Regions from separate parts of the Sporosarcina sp. 6E9 genome, predicted to be linked through region 1. Evidence: riboswitches for the same ligand, from Rfam matches in the RefSeq annotation. Region 1 holds a riboswitch; each other region holds the start of a gene.

Region 1 (6,168 bases):
GATTTTCTTCGCTGGTAGTGCCCCGGGGACACTGTTCGGTGCATTTGTAAATAAAGGATTAGATTTGCCGTCATTCAATTTATATTTTGGTATTTTACTTATTCTATTATCCATACTGCTACTCGTTCGTAATTATTTGAAACCAGTCAGCTGGTTCGTAAAACGTGGAAAAACACGTGATTTCACAGATAACTTCGGAAAGTCCTATACATACGGCTACCCGGTTTGGTTTGCATTATTATTAACATTTGGCGTTGGATTCGCATCCGGGTTATTTGGAATCGGCGGCGGTTCGATCATCGTTCCAGCTATGATTTTATTGTTTTTATTCCCACCTCATGTTGCAGTTGGGACTTCGATGTTCATGGTCTTCTTATCGGCAATCGTGAATTCAATTACACATATATCACTTGGCAACGTACCTTGGATCTATACGATACCGGTTATTCCAGCGGCGTATATTGGGGCGAAGCTAGGGGCAAAGTTAAACCAGAAAATGAAATCCGAAACACTCGTTTTCGCTTTACGAATTATACTTCTTCTGCTCGGAATTCGTTCGATTGTGGATGGTATTTGGGGGTAAATTGGAGGTTTTATAATGGAGACAATACATATTTATCATACAAATGATATTCATAGTCATTTTGAAAACTGGCCACAGATTCATCGCCTTCTGATTGATAAAAGACAAGCGCACATAGCGGCAGGAGATGCCTTCTATCTATTCGATATCGGTGATAATGTTGATCGTTCACATCCTTTTACAGAAGGAACTAAGGGAAAAGGTAATATTCGCCTACTCAATGAAGCCGGCTATGATGCGGTGACGATTGGAAATAATGAAGGCATTACGATGTCCAAAGAAGCCCTTTCTTCGTTATATGACGATGCTGAATTTGATGTAATTCTAGGGAATCTGGTGGATTTGGATGGCGAATATCCGCATTGGGCGACCGAGTATAAAATATATGAAACTGACAGAGGAACGAAAGTTGGCGTGATCGGTGCGACAGCACTATATAAGCAGTTCTATGCAACATTGGGGTGGAGGATATTACCGCCGCGGGAGAAATTAATAGAAATCGCAGAGAAAATTGCGACGCAGACAGATATTATTATTTGCTTATCGCATATGGGTGTTACCGAGGACGAAGAGTTGGCAAAAGCGTGTCCCCACATTGACGTTATATTAGGAGCCCATACGCATCACCTATTCACTGAAGGCGAGTTTGTTGGGAATACCCTGCTAGCAGCGACAGGGAAGTATGGGGACTACACAGGCCATGTTTCAATTGTGTTCGACGAAGTGAGGCGTAGGATTGATAATATGAGCGCTACTTTATATCCGTCTGAAACGCTCCCGGTTAACGATGATGATGTTCAAAATCTGAATGCGGTACTGGAATTAGGGAAACAAGCGATGCAAGAAAAGCTTTTTTATAATCCAAGTCCGTTAAAGCAAAATTTGTTTGCGCCGAGTCCGTTATCTGCTTTTTTTGGGCGTGCTTTAATTGATTATACAAAAGCGGATTGCGCTATCTTTAATGCTGGAATATTTCTTGGTAGTTTAGATAAAGGCTGGGTAACAAAAGAGAATATGCATTCAATACTTCCTCACCCGATCAATGTCTGTGTGATACCGCTAGAAGGAACTGAGTTGCTGAAAATCCACGAGTTATCGTTGAATGAAGACTGGCCACAGATCACGGTTAAGGGATTAGGATTCCGAGGGGCGCTAATGGGCGCAATGATCTATGAAAGATTATATAAAAATAGACACGGGCAACTGTTCGCGGGTAATCGCGAAGTAGTGCCGGGCGAGATTTATACACTAGCCACACTTGATATGTTTACTTTTGGCTTCTTTTTTCCATCGCTTCAACACGCAAAAAAGGATTATTATATGCCCGAATTAATACGAGATATTGCAAGTGACTATGGACGTAAATATTTCAAAGAATCATCGGCTCCTTCTAAGCATAATCTATAGCAGGAGGAGTCGTTTTGAGATTACAAGGACAGGTAAGACGAAAATCCAAGCGCCGAAAGCGCAGTTTGATGCCGCTTTTAATCCCAGCAATCTTATTGGCGATTGTTTTTTTCTTCTTTTTGGTTAATGCAAGACTTACGCCAACTTATGTTCGATATGCAGAAATCCAAACGCGAAAAATTGCAGCACACGTCATTAATCAAGCGATTAGTACGAGGATTGCCAATATCCTAGACGTCAATGACATCATTGAACATGTCCCAACGGAAACTTCAAATATGGTGACAACTAAATTCAATACGGAAATTATTAATAGAGTATTAGCCGATACAAGAAATTTAGTTGAGATGCATTTGGCACAAGCAGAAGCTGGGAACCTAGATATGTTGCCACTTGATGATATAGAATATGACCCAGTGAAAATGGAAGATCAAGGCGGTGTTGTCTTTTATTTGCCGTTAGGGCAGGCGACAGGGATTCCGTTGTTAGGAAACCTTGGGCCGAAAATTCCAATTCGCTTTCACGTGATCGGGGACGTGCAAGCAAATGTAGCAGCATCGATAGAACAATTTGGGATAAATAATGCTTATATTGAAGTAAATATTATACTACGGGTAAATGTAGAGATTATTGTCCCACTCGCAACGAAAACAGCTGTTGTCGAACAGAAAATTCCCGTTGCAATTGGTTTAGTTCAGGGAGCTGTACCGCATATTTTCAGTTCCGGTGATGGTGCAGGGGGCGCGCAATTCGAAGTTCCAGTACCACTTCCTCAAGGGGAGTAAATGGTCATGTTGAAATTTCGAGTAAATCATGTTAGTATTAGCTATAGAAAAAAATATCGATAGGGTAGAGGCTGCATTGCTTATGAGTCACACACGCGAGAATGACATTCGAAGACCGTGTGTAAAAGGAAGCTTTGCCGAAGTTTAAGTGACTTGTCAATCCGCTTAAGCTGGGGTCATTCCGAATAGGGATGACACTGTCATATTGCGAATAAATGCGCGTATGATGAGCTACAAATCGTGCGTTTGATAATTATCAATTTATCCAACAAAACGATAACGTAGAGAAAGCCGGTTCCCAATGCATTTAGTATGCGAATGGACCGGTTTTTTTAATTCCTAAATACCTCACCTTACGAAATGGAGGAAATACAGAATGATTGGAACATGGTTGTCTATATTACCGCCGTTAATTGCCATACTCATGGTATTGGCAACGAGAAGGGTTCTGCTGTCACTTGGTGCAGGAATTGTTTCTGCCGCATTATTAGTCGCGTCCTTTTCACCGATGGAATCTTTACAAAATCTATGGAATGCGATGATTGTCTCCTTTTGGGAGGAAGGCGCTTTAAATACATATACGATTTATATTATGTTATTTATCCTTCTGTTAGGTGTTATTACTGCCTTTGTAAGTTTGTCTGGTGGAAGCCGTGCGTTTGCTGAGTGGGCTTTGCATCGGATAAAAACGAAACGTGGCGCAAAGCTGCTAACCGTTTTCCTTGGAATTATTATATTCGTAGATGATTACTTTAATTCACTTGCTGTTGGGCAAATCGCTCGACCGATAACGGATCAGCATAAAATTTCACGTGCGAAACTTGCATATTTTATAGATTCAACGTCAGCACCTATATGTGTTGTTTCGCCGATATCAAGTTGGGGAGCTTATTTAATAGGACAACTTGCATTGATTTTCGGTGGGGCTGCTGCGATTAACTATTCACCGTTATCGGCATTTATTATGATGGCACCGATGAACTTTTATGTCATTACAACACTTGCTATCGTCTTCTTCTTTGCTTGGACGGACATTGATTTATTTGAAATGAAAAAACATGAAAAGCTTGCAACTGAAACAGGCCAATTATACAGCCCTGACAAAGAGATTCCAGGACAATTGAAAGAAGATTTCCCGGTGCATTCACATGGCCGAGTGAAAGACCTAGTCGCACCGATTGTTGCATTAGTCGCGGTGACACTTTTGATGATGGTGTGGACTGGCTATTTGGCAAGTGTCGCTGATGGATTGGACATTAGTATTTGGTCGATATTTGAAAATACGGACGTTCCATTATCCTTAGTAACAGGCGGTTTAGCAGGCGCAATCTTAGCGGGTAGTTTGTATCTGTTGAAAATGAAGCAAAACGAAACAGCTAGTTATGCACTTATGGGCCGTGCACTTGTTAGTGGATTAAAAGCTATGTTACCTGCGGTTTTCATCTTAATTTTTGCATGGGCATTAACCGATTTAATTGCAGTGTTAGAAACAGGCTTGTATTTGTCTGGAGTTGTGACGAATGCAAATCTACCTGTTGCATTTTTACCGGTCATCATGTTTATCCTTGCCGGTTTAATGGCCTTCTCCACAGGTACTTCTTGGGGGTCATTCGGTATTCTAATTCCGATTGCTGCCCAAATTATGATTGACGCAGCACCTGAAATGTTATTGCCAGCGTTAGCTGCTGTTCTTGCCGGAGCAGTTTTTGGAGATCATTGTTCGCCGATATCTGATACAACGATTCTTTCGTCTACGGGTGCTGGTTGTAACCACATAGATCATGTTGCGACGCAATTACCTTATGCTTTAATCAGTGCCGCGATAGCAGGAATTGGTTATTTAGTCTTAGGTTTTACGGGCATAATTTGGATTGGCTTACTTGTCGTAATTATTATATTAATAATTCTATTTACAGTGTTGATTTTGCGGAATAATAAACAGGAAATCGCTACAACTAAATGATAATCGAAAATAAAGAAGTGATGAACTGTCATCACTTCTTTATTTTTTTCATAGTATTAATGGAGTAAAATGTATTTTGACAATTATCAGATAGGTAGTTATACTAAACTAGAAGACTGTGATTAAATCTTCAGAAAAATGATTTGTATTTGAGATTAATGGGGGAGGAAAACGTATGAAACAACGATCACAGTGGGGTACCCGTGCAGGCTTTATCATGGCGGCAGTCGGTTCTGCAGTAGGACTCGGAAACATCTGGCGTTTCCCGTATGTAGCGTACGAGAACGGCGGAGGCGCATTCTTTATACCATATTTATTTGCATTACTTACTGCAGGAATTCCAATTTTGATAATGGAGTTCACCATCGGGCATAAGTACCGGGGATCTGCACCGCTTTCTTTTTTCCGAATGGGTGGAAAGAGAGCAGAATGGATGGGGTGGTGGGGAATTTTCGTCTCATTCGTCATCTCGACCTACTACGCTGTAATCATTGCATGGGCAATGAAGTACACGGTGTATTCGTTTAATTTATCGTGGGGGGAAGATACAAAGGGGTTCCTATTTGGGGATGTCCTAAAACTAGCTGAAAATCCGGGAGATGTTGGTGGATATGTCCCAGGAGTGTTATTACCGCTCTTATTGGTTTGGGCAATTGCATTTATTATTTTGTTAGCAGGTGTTAAAAGAGGAATCGAGTTAGCGAACCGGATTTTTATTCCGACGCTTGTCGTTGTATTTTTAATTGTCGTTATTCGAGCGGTTACACTTGATGGAGCCCTGCTTGGATTAGATGCATTTTTTAAACCAGATTTAAGTAAGCTAGCCAATCCAACCGTTTGGGTTGCCGCATACGGGCATATATTCTTTAGTTTATCAATTGCCTTCGCAATCATGATCACGTATTCAAGTTATCTTCCGAAAAAATCGGATATCACAAACAACGCTTTTATCACGGGGTTTGCGAACTCGGGCTTTGAATTACTAGCAGGGATCGGAATTTTCGCTGCGCTAGGGTTTATGGCAACACAAGCAAATATGGCCGTTTCTGAAGTGGCCGATGCTGGTGTTGGTTTAGCATTTGTTGTCTTCCCGCAAATCATTAATGAGATGCCAGGCATGAATGGATTAATCGGGGTAATGTTTTTCTTGTCTCTCGTCTTAGCGGGTTTATCATCTCTAATTTCTATATCTGAAACGTATATTGCTGGGATATCCGATAAGTTTAATATTTCAAGAAGCAAATCGGTAATATTCTCGGTTGGTTTAGCTACGATAATCTCTACATTGTTTGCAACACGCGGTGGGCTATATTTCCTAGATGCAGCCGATTACTTCATCAACCAATTTGGTGTAGCGGCGATTGGGCTTGTTGAAGTAGTACTCATCGTTTGGGTTTTCAAAAAGGTCGATGTATTCGAACGGCATGCAA
Region 2 (6,168 bases), on a different contig from region 1:
GTTTACGTGGCGGGATTAAGGAAACGTCAATATCTTCATAGTGAATAATAGGTGCTGACTTTCCATCAAATTTCGCCATCGTAGTTTTCATAAAGTTCTTGTCATCACGCTCAGGGAAATCCGGTTTATAATGCGCACCGCGACTTTCATTACGCTGTAGCGCCCCGATAGTGATTACTCGAGCCAAGTATAACATGTTTTTAAGCTGACGTGTGAACGTCGCACCTTGGTTTGACCATTGCTGTGTATCAGTAATATTGATATTTTCATATCTTTCAAGAAGCTCAAGAATTTTAGCATCAGTTTGTTCTAGACGATCATTGTAACGAACGACTGTAACGTTATTCGTCATCCACTCACCCAGCTCTTTGTGTAGAACGTAAGCGTTTTCCGTACCGTCCAATTTGAGTGTGTCGTCCCATTTCTGTTGCTCTTCTTTAACAGCCGAATCGAATACCGATGAAGGAATTTCTTCAGCAGTTTTCTTAAGGCCTTTCATATATTTCACAGCATTAGGACCCGCAACCATTCCACCGTAAATAGCAGATAGAAGTGAGTTAGCACCTAAACGGTTCGCACCGTGCTGTGAATAATCACATTCGCCGGCAGCAAATAATCCAGGAATATTTGTATGCTGATCATAATCAACCCATAGTCCGCCCATTGAATAGTGAACAGCCGGGAAAATTTTCATTGGAAGTTTACGTGGATCATCACCAGTAAATTTCTCGTAGATTTCAATGATTCCACCAAGTTTAATGTCTAGCTCTTTTGGATCTTTGTGAGATAGATCTAGGTAAACCATGTTTTCTCCATTAATACCAAGCTTCTGATTCACACACACGTCAAAGATTTCGCGTGTTGCAACATCACGTGGAACCAGGTTCCCGTATGCTGGGTATTTCTCTTCCAAGAAGTACCAAGGTTTGCCGTCTTTGTATGTCCAAACACGTCCACCTTCACCGCGTGCAGATTCACTCATAAGACGTAGCTTATCGTCCCCAGGAATCGCTGTCGGGTGAATTTGGATAAACTCACCGTTTGAGTAGTATGCACCTTGTTGATAAACAATAGATGCTGCTGACCCTGTATTAATAACTGAGTTCGTCGATTTTCCGAAGATAATTCCCGGTCCGCCAGTTGCCATGATGACAGAGTCACCTTTAAATGCATGAATCTCCATCGTGTGCATATTTTGTGCTTTAATTCCGCGACATACGCCTTCATCGTCAAGAACCGCACCAAGGAATTCCCAGTTTTCATACTTTTGTACAAGTCCTTCAACTTCGAAACGTCGAACTTGTTCATCTAATGCATATAAAAGCTGTTGTCCTGTTGTTGCGCCTGCGAAAGCTGTACGGTGATGAAGCGTTCCGCCGAAACGTCTGAAATCTAGTAAGCCTTCAGATGTACGGTTGAACATAACGCCCATCCGGTCCATTAAGTGAATAATTTCCGGTGCTGCGTCTGTCATCGCCTTTACAGGTGGTTGGTTCGCTAAAAAGTCTCCCCCGTAAACAGTGTCATCGAAGTGGATTGCAGGTGAATCGCCTTCTCCCTTCGTGTTAACCGCACCGTTTATGCCTCCTTGAGCACATACGGAGTGGGAACGTTTTACCGGAACAAGTGAAAACAAGTCAACTGAGACGCCTTCTTCTGCTGCCTTGATTGTTGCCATCAAGCCTGCAAGACCTCCGCCGACAACAATCATTCTGCCTTTAGCCATTAATGTTTCACTCCTCAAAGTGTAAATAATCTCATAAAAACTTTAACTATCGTAAATTAAGTAAATGCAAGTAGGGCTTGTACACCGATTACAGAAAGGATTACAAATACTCCGCCTGTAATGTACGCCACAATTTGCTGTGAACGAGGTGATTGTGTAATTCCCCAAGTTACTAAGAAACCCCATAATCCGTTCGAAAGATGGAACGTCGCTGCGATAACACCTGCAATATAAAATGCAAGCATGAATGGGCTAGCTAAAATGTCAGCCATCATATCGAAGTTTACGTCAGCCCCAAGTGCTTTCTGAATTCTTGTTTCCCAGATATGCCATGCAATGAACACAACTAAGAAAACACCCGTCACACGTTGCCAGAAGAACATCCAGTTACGGAATGTACCATACTTCTTGACGTTACTTTTAAATGTGAATGATATGTAGACACCGTAAAACGCATGAAGCATCAATGGGATATAAATAATGAACCATTCAAGAAAAAGCACAAATGGTAAATTCCCCATGAAATCTGAAGCCGCGTTAAACGCATCAGCACCGCGCGTTGCAAAATGGTTGATCACCAAATGTTGTACGACAAAAAGTCCAACTGGAATGATTCCAAGCAACGAATGTAGACGGCGAATGTAAAAATCCGATTCTCTCAACAAATCTTTTACCCTCCCTTATTACTGAGGACTCCAGCTCGTGGTCGACACCAAAAGTTCATGAAGAACCGTTGACCGAATCCCTCTTCATGTTACAATAATATGACATGTCTATTGTACTCCTCCAATTTGAAGAGGTCAAGATGTGCCTTAATTCTAAACAATTAACTTCTCTAGTTAGCTACCACTTTTTTGGAAGGATTGCATGCAAAAATGAAAACTATCAATAGCGGAACGCCGACTCGATTCGGCTATGAAATTATTCGTGATCATGTCTTGCCTAGCATTCTAGGTAATAATGAAGCAGAAATACTTTATTGGGCTGGGAAAGAAATTGCGCGGAAGTTCCCGATATTCACAACTGATGAACTCCCCTCTTTCTTTGTAGAAGCCGGATGGGGTACCCTGACACTTGAAAAACTTTCCAAACACGAAGCCTTTTACAAACTAACAAATGAATCCTATTCATTGAAAATTCAAGAACGAACCTATCATCTAGAATCTGGTTTTATTGCCGAGCAGTATCAAAAAGTAAACGGCGTTCTCACCGAATGTTTTGCCGAACAAATCCATAAAGGCGAATATGTACAATTTCATGTAAAATGGGACTTGAAAACAAAAATATGAAACAACAAAGGCAGCATCTCATTGTAGATGCTGCCTTTTATCATTTAATATACATTTGCCAGACTGAATTCTTTATGTAAAACAGCAACAGCCTTTTCCGTATCTGATCCTGGAATGACGACAGAAATTTTAATTTCCGATGTGCTGACCATTTTTATAGGAACGGACGCATTACGTAATGTGTCGAACATTTTGGCTGCGACGCCTGGATTTGACACCATTCCACTTCCGACAATCGATACTTTTGCTAAGCCGACTTCAAAATCAGCACGGCGATAACCGAGTTCATGTTTGTTCATTTCCAAAACATTTACTGCCTCTGCAAAATCTTCGTTTTTAATCGAAAAGGAAACTGAAGGTTGCTCGCCCTCCATGATTGTTTGTACGATAATGTCAACATTAATATGATGTTCTGCGAGCTTCGTGAAAACATTCGCAAGTGATCCGTTGTATGGAACATCATACATCACTGTAATGCGAACAATTTCATTTTCAAAAGCGACACCACGCACGATAAGATTGTTTTCCAATTCGATTTCCTCCTTAATCACAGTCCCTGCCCCGTCAACATGTGCTGGACGTACTCTTAGTGTCAAATTATGATTTTTAGCGAATTCTATCGCTCTTGGATGAAGCACGCCTGCCCCTAAATTAGCGAGTTCAAGCATTTCATCATATGATATTTCAAGAAGTTTTCGTGCATCGCTAATTACTCTTGGGTCTGTCGTAAAGACACCTTCAACGTCTGTATAAATGTCACAACATGATGCCTCAAGCGCAATTGCAATCGCTACTGCACTTGTATCGGAGCCCCCACGACCCAGCGTTGTCAACTCGCCTTCTTGATCAATTCCTTGAAAGCCTGTAATGACAGCAACGCCGCCAGATTCAAGAATTTTGTTTACTTTTTTGGGTTCCACGTTTTCAATTCGCGCATTTCCATGCACCGATTCAGTTTGCAAACCTGCTTGCCAGCCTGTAAACGAGTTCGCGGGAATTCCTTTAGCCGAAACGGCCATGGCTAGTAAAGAGGCAGTCACTTGTTCGCCCGTCGATATTAACATATCAAGTTCCCGACGCTCGGCATTGGCATTGACGCCTTTTGCTAACGCTAATAAATCATCCGTCGTTTTGCCCATCGCAGAAACGACGACAGCTACTTGTTTACCCCGCCTGACTTCGTCAACAATTAACGAAGCCGCCCGTTCAATTCGTTCTTCATTTGCAACTGATGTTCCGCCAAATTTCATAACAATACGTTCCAAAACTCCACCGACTTTCTCCTGTACGCAAAAACAGCCCCCATATGTATATGAGAGCTGGTCCGATTTGGGATACGCCTAAGAAGCGTCTCCGTCGGGATAGCTCTCCAGGTAATATATTTCCTGACAAATTTCCGCTTATTCAACGAAAATCCAGTAGGCAATCGCTAACAGGCAATCACATACTTCGGCAAATACACCTTTCCATCCCAATCATTAGGCTGTCACCTTCATGGAATATACTCTTTGCATCCGCGCCTCTATCCTCACTAAGAGGGTTATTCTATTGTGAATAAACTTCAACTAGTGAAAGAAATTCAGTGAATTCACTTTATCACATTATTTTTCACTTTGCAATTCTTCTTGAAAATAGGTTTCTATCGATTCTGCTAAACTTTTTGGCATACCCGATTCTTGCAATTCTGAAGAAGAAGCTTCACGAATCTTTTTCACCGATCCAAAATGTTTTAGCAATTGTGTTTTTCTTTTTGGACCAACGCCTGGAATATCATCGAGTACTGAAGTTATTGAATTCGCCCCTCGTCGTTGTCTATGGAAGGTAATGGCGAAACGATGCACTTCATCTTGAATACGTTGCAATAGATAAAATGCTTCGCTAGTACTCTTTAGCGGAACAACTTCAATCGGATTCCCATATAAAAGTTGTGAAGTTTGGTGTTTATCATCTTTTGCAAGTCCGGCAATCGGTATCGATAAACCAAGTTCATCCTCAATCACGCTACGCGCAACTTCCATATGCCCTTTCCCGCCGTCAATAACAATTAAATCCGGTAATGGCAATTCCTCTTTTAATACTCGCGTATATCTGCGTCGAACGACTTCGCGCATCGCAGCATAATCGTCATGCATCGCGGCAGTTTTCGTTTTATATTTTCGATAATCTTTTCGGTTCGGTTTGCCGTCTACAAATGAAACCATTGCAGATACTGGATCTGCTCCGTACGTATGTGAATTATCAAAAGCCTCGATACGGAAAGGTACTGCAATGTTCATCGCTTCACCAAGATCCTCACACGCTCCAATTGTACGCGACTCTTGGCGCTCAATCAGCTGGAACTTTTCAGATAACGATATTTTCGCGTTTTTAGTCGCAAGATCCACAAGGCTTTTCTTTTTCCCACGTTGCGGAATATAGACATTAATATCAAGTAACTTTCGTACAATTTCCGCATCGACGGTCGTTGGAAGTAATATCTCCCTAGGTTTTATATGATTGGACACGGAATAAAACTGGCCGATAAATGTTAGCATTTCTTCATCTGGATCTTGATACAGCGGGAATATCGAAACGTCGCGCTCGATCAACTTTCCTTGACGAACAAAAAATACTTGAACGCACATCCAACCTTTATCAACAGCGTAGCCAAAAATATCACGATCCGTAAAATCATTCATCGTCATCGTTTGTTTTTCCATGACCATTTCGATGTTTGTAATTTGATCCCGATATTCTTTTGCGCGTTCAAACTCAAGGGCTTCTGCGGCCAAAGTCATTTTCTCGGTCAAGTCTTTTTTCACTTCTTTATATCCGCCGTTTAAAAACCGGGTTATATTGAGCGTCATTTCTTTATAGGTATCTTCTTCGACCTCGTTAATACACGGTGCAAGACATTGCCCAAGATGGTAGTAGAGACACGCCCGATTCGGTAATACTTCACATTTTCGATAAGGATAAATACGGTCGAGTAGCTTTTTTGTTTCGGTTGCCGCGAAAGCGTTCGGATACGGACCAAAATACTTCCCTTTACCTTTTTGGACACGTCTCGTAATTACTAATTTCGGATGACGTTCTGCCGTTATTTTCAAATATGGATATGATTTATCGTCTTTTAACATGACGTTATATTTAGGGTCATATTGCTTAATTAAG
Region 3 (6,168 bases), on a different contig from region 1:
ACCTCAGGTTTTATAATGTCTTTATGCCAATACCTTGAGGAAGCTGCCGTGTCTCCTGGTAATATGAAATTATCTAAAGATGTAATCGCAATATTATGTGCACGTCCAACGCCTGACTCAAGCATTCCGCCGCACCATAATGGGATATTATTTTCCTGGCATAAATCATGAATTTTCTTCGCTTGCGTTAAGCCTCCGACTCTTCCAATCTTTATATTTATTATTTTACAGCTTCCCAGTTCGATCGCTTGTCTAGCGTCATCATAAGAATAGATACTTTCGTCAAGACAGAAGGGGGTATCGATTTCTTTTTGTAATTTTGCATGATCGATTAAATCCCCAGCTGTTAATGGCTGCTCAATCATCATCAAGTTGAATTGATCAAGTTTTTTTAATGTTTCCACGTCTTTTAATGTATAGGCAGAATTCGCATCTACCATTAAAGAGATATCGGGAAACTTTTGCCTAATGCTATCTACAATTTGAATGTCTTTGCCGGGGGCTATTTTCACTTTAATTCGTCGATAATTTTCATCGACTCTTTCTTGAATATTCGTGAGTAAATCATTTATATTCTTTTCAATCCCTAGACTTATCCCAACTTCAATTGAAGATTTTTTGCCACCCAATACTTGGGCGAGTGACAGATTATTTTCTTTCGCGTATAAGTCCCATATCGCGCCTTCTATGGATGATTTGGCTAGATGATTGCGTTTAAATGGTTTAAAGAGTTTTTCTAAGTCGTCCGGATGTTCAATGTCGTTATTAAGAACGATTGGGATAAGAAATTTTTCCAACATGAGTAGACTAGCATCTGTGAATTCTTCAATGTATAGGGGTTCTTTCATTGTCACGCATTCGCCCCAGCCGGTAATCCCATTGTCGCTTTTCACTTCAACTAATGCAAACTCTCTCAGTTGCTGCGTACCAAAGCTTGTGGTAAATGGATGTCGCATGTTCATTGTCATTTTGTACACATTGACTTCAGTAATCTTCATAAATATATCTCCTTTTTAATTTGTATGATCCGAGGAAATGACCAATCGTGTCATGTTTTTTACTCCAAACATTAAAGAGCTATAATTGGAATGTAGTAGGGAGCAAAAAAGAACTAGATACATTATATTTATTCACTAATTCTCGGTTTTGTACCTTGGTTAAGTGAGATCCCCAAGATAGTTATGGCAATGAACGACTAAAGCAAGTGCAAAAAGTAGTTGTAAGGGTATTGGTAAATAGGTGTGGGGGAATCCTGCGGTTCTGATGTAGCACTAGAGGGTGGAGGTAGCTTATGCAAAAGGAAGGGTTTGTCTCATTATGGGGAGGGAAAGCCAATTCTTCAGTGGAATTGGAAAAATTACTAGAAATATTTTATACAGAGAAAGGCGATTTTATTCCATCAAAGTTTGCACAAAGTTTTGGTATTAAGAGGTATGACGATGCTATTAGAGAAGCTGAATTTCACGATGTGGGAGATAACCTACTTAGTCGGCTTTTAGAGGGGTTTTCTTATGATGAAGTTATAATACCTAAGTTTTTGATAGTCTGTAATGACAGATTACAAGAAAAATACAATGTGGTTATTCTATTATATGACTTTAAATATGAAGGAAATAATAAAGAAACCATAATTAATAACAGTAAATTTAAGTTTTTGGGTTCCGTAGAATATATGTAATTTAGATTCATACCTCATTTGGCATTCTGAGGTTTTTCCTCTTATACAGTTCAGTAGTACCAGTCACTCAAACATGAAATGCTGTGTGACTGGCATTTTATTTATAATAAAAATACTTTGAGTTTTATCAGATTGTCGCTTCTTCAAAGCAGTTTATAGCGTGTTTCAGTGAAAGCAATTGTTCTTCATTCAACGGAATCATTGGTAAGCGCGTACTGCCAACTGGGATCCCTTTTAAATTTAGAGCTGCTTTTACAGGTGATGGGCTTGGGGCAGCAAAGAGTGCGTTCATTGCCGGCACGAGTTTTCTATGATCCCTAGCTGCTTGTTCAATATAGCCTCTATTAAAATGCTGAATCATTGTTTGCATTTCATTTCCTAATATATGAGATGCGACCGATACTACGCCTGCTCCGCCGATGGCTAGTACTGGAATTGTTAAGCTGTCGTCACCGCTGTATAAAGAAAAAGTTCTCGGTGTCCGCTCAATTATTTCAGACATCGCATCTAAATCGCCGCTTGCATCTTTGATAGCTACAATATTTGGAATTTCCGATAGACGAACGACTGTATCGACATCGATGCTGGCAGCCGATCGCCCAGGTACGTTATAAAGCATAATTGGTAAAGTAGTGGTTGATGCAATTGTTTTAAAATGTTGGAAAAGTCCTTCTTGACATGGCTTGTTATAGTAAGGCGTCACAAGCATTACCGCATCGACACCCGTTTCATCCGCTAATCTTGTTAATTGTACGGATGCTCTTGTGTCATTCGAACCGGTTCCGGCAATAACCGGCACTCTGCCATTCACTGTTTCTACTGTGAATTTGAATAATTTTACTTTTTCCTCGGTCGTTAAAGTTGGAGATTCTCCAGTCGTACCTGACACGACTAAACTATCCGTTCCATTCTCAATTAAATGTTCTATTAAGTTTCTTGTGGCTTCTAAATCGATTTCTCCTTGCCTGTCAAAAGGCGTCACCATAGCTGTTGCAATTTGTCCGAAATTCATTCTTTCTCCACATCCTATCAATTATTTTGTTGATCAAACAGAGGGAGAAGGGCATTTTGCAAATGAATGCAAAAAAGCAACAACGAGGGCTCGTTGTTGCTCTGAAATAATCATTTATTTCATTGCATGAGATAGCCCTCCATATAGTTTCCTATATGACAATCCTGGACTTATTCAACCCAGAACCAGCTTCGAGACAATAAGGTTCTCTCCACTTCGGCAAATTCCCCTTTTCACAACCTTCACTGGATCCTATTATCCTCAAGTTGTGTACTAATGGTTTTTGCGCCTCTATCCTTATTTCAAGTTTGAAATAAGAGTATGTTTAATTACTACGACTCTACATGTAATCTTGTGAATTTGCAAGTGAAATAGAGTTGCAATTTTCAATACGTTATACTTGGCACTTCAAAAATATCTAATGTTATACTTGAATTTACATGGTGATTCGCTCCTGCTAATTTGTGGCAATCAAAAAAACACTACTAGGAGGATTATTTATGATAAATGATACAGACTTGAAGCATCTACGACGTTGCATCGAACTAGCGAACGTAGCGCTAGAAAAAGGTGACGAGCCATTTGGTTCGGTACTGGTGTCAGCTAACGGGGATGTGCTTGCAGAAGATCATAACCACGTTGGAAGTGGTGATCACACACAACACCCAGAATTTGCTTTGGCACGCTGGGCAGCCGAGAATATGACGATGGAAGATCGAGAGCAGGCGACAGTGTACACTTCGGGTGAACATTGCCCAATGTGTGCTGCGGCCCACGGTTGGGTCGGTTTAGGTCGAATTGTATATGTCAGCTCGTCCAAACAACTGGTCCAGTGGTTGAGCGAAATGGGGGTTGACGTAGCGCAATCGCGCGTTCGTAATCTGGCGATTGAAGATGTTATTCGTGATACTAGAGTAGATGGGCCGGTTCCTGAACTCGCGGAGGAAGTTCGCGAACTCCACCGTCAGTTTTACGCGGGGAAACGTTAAATCCCAATTGACAGAAAACTCCGGTTGTGGTATACTCCAAGGAACTAAATAATAAACTCTTAACTTATTGAGAGAGATGGAGGGAATTGGCCCGACGAAGTCTCAGCAACCTGCCAGGTGGTAAGGTGCTAAATCCAACAGGGGAACCTGAATGATGAGGAGAAATTTTTGTATGCAAACTCTTCTCTCTACTGGGAAGAGTTTTTTATTTAGAAAAAATTTCTGGAGGGTTTTTAATGAAAAAATTACAACAGTTATATGCGGAACGTGAACGATTAAAAGGTCGAGAGGCAACTGGAGTTGCGGGTGCGATGTTAAGGCATCAAAAGATTTCACAAGTAGAGAAAGAAATCGCTTATTACGAACTTGGTGACAGTATCTCTAGGGCAGAAATACAGGAAGAGTTGGCGGAAATTGAATCGTTGCAAGCAGAAATTGACCGTTTAACTGCAGTAGTTACTGAAAGAAGACGTATCTTAAAAACGAGTGTATTTGGTGGTCACGCTGCGATTTAATGGTTAGCTAAACATCTACAGATTCGATATATTATCGAAAAATGAAGGTTTTTTAACATAGAAATGAATTATTGCTATTCGTTTATCGGATTATGGCTATCAATTATTTTCAATAGGTCATACAATTTGATGATCCTGATTTTCCAATAGCTAGGGAACTATTTAATTTACTTTATCAGCAATTCTCTAGATTAAACGGAGCAGCCATTTGTAACGCACAGAAATAGATGAGTCAATTGTATATTTCGACAAAACAAACCCGTAAATGTTAGTAGGAGTCTAACGTTTATGGGGGTTTAATTTAGGTGTTTTTATAAAATGATAAAACAATGAATAGAGGTCGAGGTGTATTTGAGAAAAGTTTAATTATTAATTGGAGACGCCGTAATAAGAGTAGTGGGAATTATTGAAATGCACCCATACGAAAGCCCTATTTTTAGATATATTAGAGTAAATAATAAATTCTGACTTGTAACACATTGTGCGGTGTGTTAAATTAATTAACAATATCGTTTTTGAATCCGCATTCAAAAATTAAATATTAAGATGGGGTCATACAAAATGAAAGAAAGAGTAAATGCATATGATGTGGCAAAACGGGCAGGGGTTTCCCAATCAACTGTTTCCAGAGTATTGAATAATTATTCGCATGTGAAAAAGTCAACGAGAGAAAGGGTTCTTGCTGCGGTAGATGAACTAGGTTTCACACCGGACGAAATTGCAAGAAGTTTAGCGAATAATAAAACGCGGACAATAGGTTTAATCGTAGGAAATATTTCAAACCCCTTTTACGCTGAAACTGCGCATATTATCTTAAGAGAAGCAAGAGATTATGATTATGATGTAATCATTGTGGATACTGATTCAGATGAAAGTAGTTTTGACCGATCAATCCAAACATTAATTGGAAAACGTGTTGATGGAATTATTGTTGCATCTGTGAGAAAAGATAATAAAAAGATTAGTGAGTTATTTAAGTTGAATTTCCCGATAATTTGTTACAATCGAAAAGTTGATGACGATAGGAATACAAACTTTGTTGTAGTAGACAATAAACAGGGAGCTAAAATGGCTGTGAATCATTTAATCCAGCTAAATCATCAAAGAATTGCTTACATTTCGGGCCCTTGTACATATTCTACTTTTAATGATCGGTTTCTTGGTTACCAGTCTGCTCTAAAAGAAAATGGAATCGATTATGATAAACGCTTGGTCTATCAAAACGAACTTTCTTTTGATAAGGTATTTCAGTTTTCACTGGATTTAATGCGGAATCAAAATCGACCTACAAGTTTTTTTGCTTCTACGGACCATATCGCACTAGCAGTAATGGATGCCGCTGCACAGAATGGCCTTCATATACCGTACGACATATCGATTATCGGATTCGACAACATAGATATAGCAAGTAGTCCCTATATTGGTCTAAGTACAATTTCTCAACAAAAGAAAAAGATGGCGTCATTAGTATTAAAAGAACTAATAGCGATAATTGATAAGAAGAGTGATCAATTAATACAAATTACCTTAGAGCCAGAACTACTAATTCGAAAATCAACAGGAATGAATACTCAAATTAGGAATAATAGATAATGAAATGTTTTTACTAGGTTCAGTTAGTAAAGGTGAGTAAGGAGGAAGTTTAACCATGGGTAGATTTAATATACAATCCTACTTCGATTTAACTGATCAGACAGCGATTGTAACAGGTGCAAGCAAAGGAATTGGAAGAGAAATCGCCCTATTATTGGCAGATTGCGGTGCAAACATTGCTTTAATAGCAAGGAATAAAGAAGAATTAGAAGATGTTTCTCGCGAGATTGAAAAGTTAGGAAGAAAGTCTTTGCCAATAACACTTGATTTAACAAATACGAATGAAATCGAAGAAGTGATAAATCGTATTTACAAACATTTTGGGAGAATTGATATATTAATTAACAATGCAGGAATAAATATTCCCGAGCCGGCTGAAGA

What was found. A riboswitch is a leader RNA that binds a small molecule or an ion and turns the genes downstream of it on or off. The one in region 1 is predicted to bind lysine.
Region 2: it holds a riboswitch for lysine, as region 1 does, so the genes downstream of both, J4G36_RS03650 (aspartate kinase) here and J4G36_RS14670 (Na+/H+ antiporter NhaC family protein) in region 1, are expected to answer to the same signal.
Region 3: it holds a riboswitch for lysine, as region 1 does, so the genes downstream of both, dapA (4-hydroxy-tetrahydrodipicolinate synthase) here and J4G36_RS14670 (Na+/H+ antiporter NhaC family protein) in region 1, are expected to answer to the same signal.

What each region holds. Positions count from the first base shown of each region.
Region 1 is NZ_JAGEMN010000004.1:37,871-44,038, reverse strand. It holds gene J4G36_RS14685 (sulfite exporter TauE/SafE family protein) at 1-583, shown strand, start outside; gene J4G36_RS14680 (bifunctional metallophosphatase/5'-nucleotidase) at 599-1,990, shown strand; gene yunB (sporulation protein YunB) at 2,005-2,775, shown strand; lysine riboswitch at 2,833-3,017, shown strand; gene J4G36_RS14670 (Na+/H+ antiporter NhaC family protein) at 3,152-4,738, shown strand; gene J4G36_RS14665 (sodium-dependent transporter) at 4,914-6,168, shown strand, end outside.
Region 2 is NZ_JAGEMN010000001.1:691,987-698,154, reverse strand. It holds gene sdhA (succinate dehydrogenase flavoprotein subunit) at 1-1,726, opposite strand, end outside; gene J4G36_RS03660 (succinate dehydrogenase cytochrome b558 subunit) at 1,783-2,391, opposite strand; gene J4G36_RS03655 (YslB family protein) at 2,602-3,015, shown strand; gene J4G36_RS03650 (aspartate kinase) at 3,060-4,280, opposite strand; lysine riboswitch at 4,370-4,548, opposite strand; gene uvrC (excinuclease ABC subunit UvrC) at 4,617-6,168, opposite strand, start outside.
Region 3 is NZ_JAGEMN010000001.1:214,071-220,238, forward strand. It holds gene menC (o-succinylbenzoate synthase) at 1-998, opposite strand, end outside; gene J4G36_RS01285 (immunity 22 family protein) at 1,292-1,678, shown strand; gene dapA (4-hydroxy-tetrahydrodipicolinate synthase) at 1,806-2,690, opposite strand; lysine riboswitch at 2,815-2,992, opposite strand; gene J4G36_RS01295 (nucleoside deaminase) at 3,191-3,679, shown strand; SAM riboswitch class I at 3,741-3,840, shown strand; gene J4G36_RS01300 (hypothetical protein) at 3,916-4,194, shown strand; gene J4G36_RS01305 (LacI family DNA-binding transcriptional regulator) at 4,756-5,787, shown strand; gene J4G36_RS01310 (SDR family NAD(P)-dependent oxidoreductase) at 5,843-6,168, shown strand, end outside.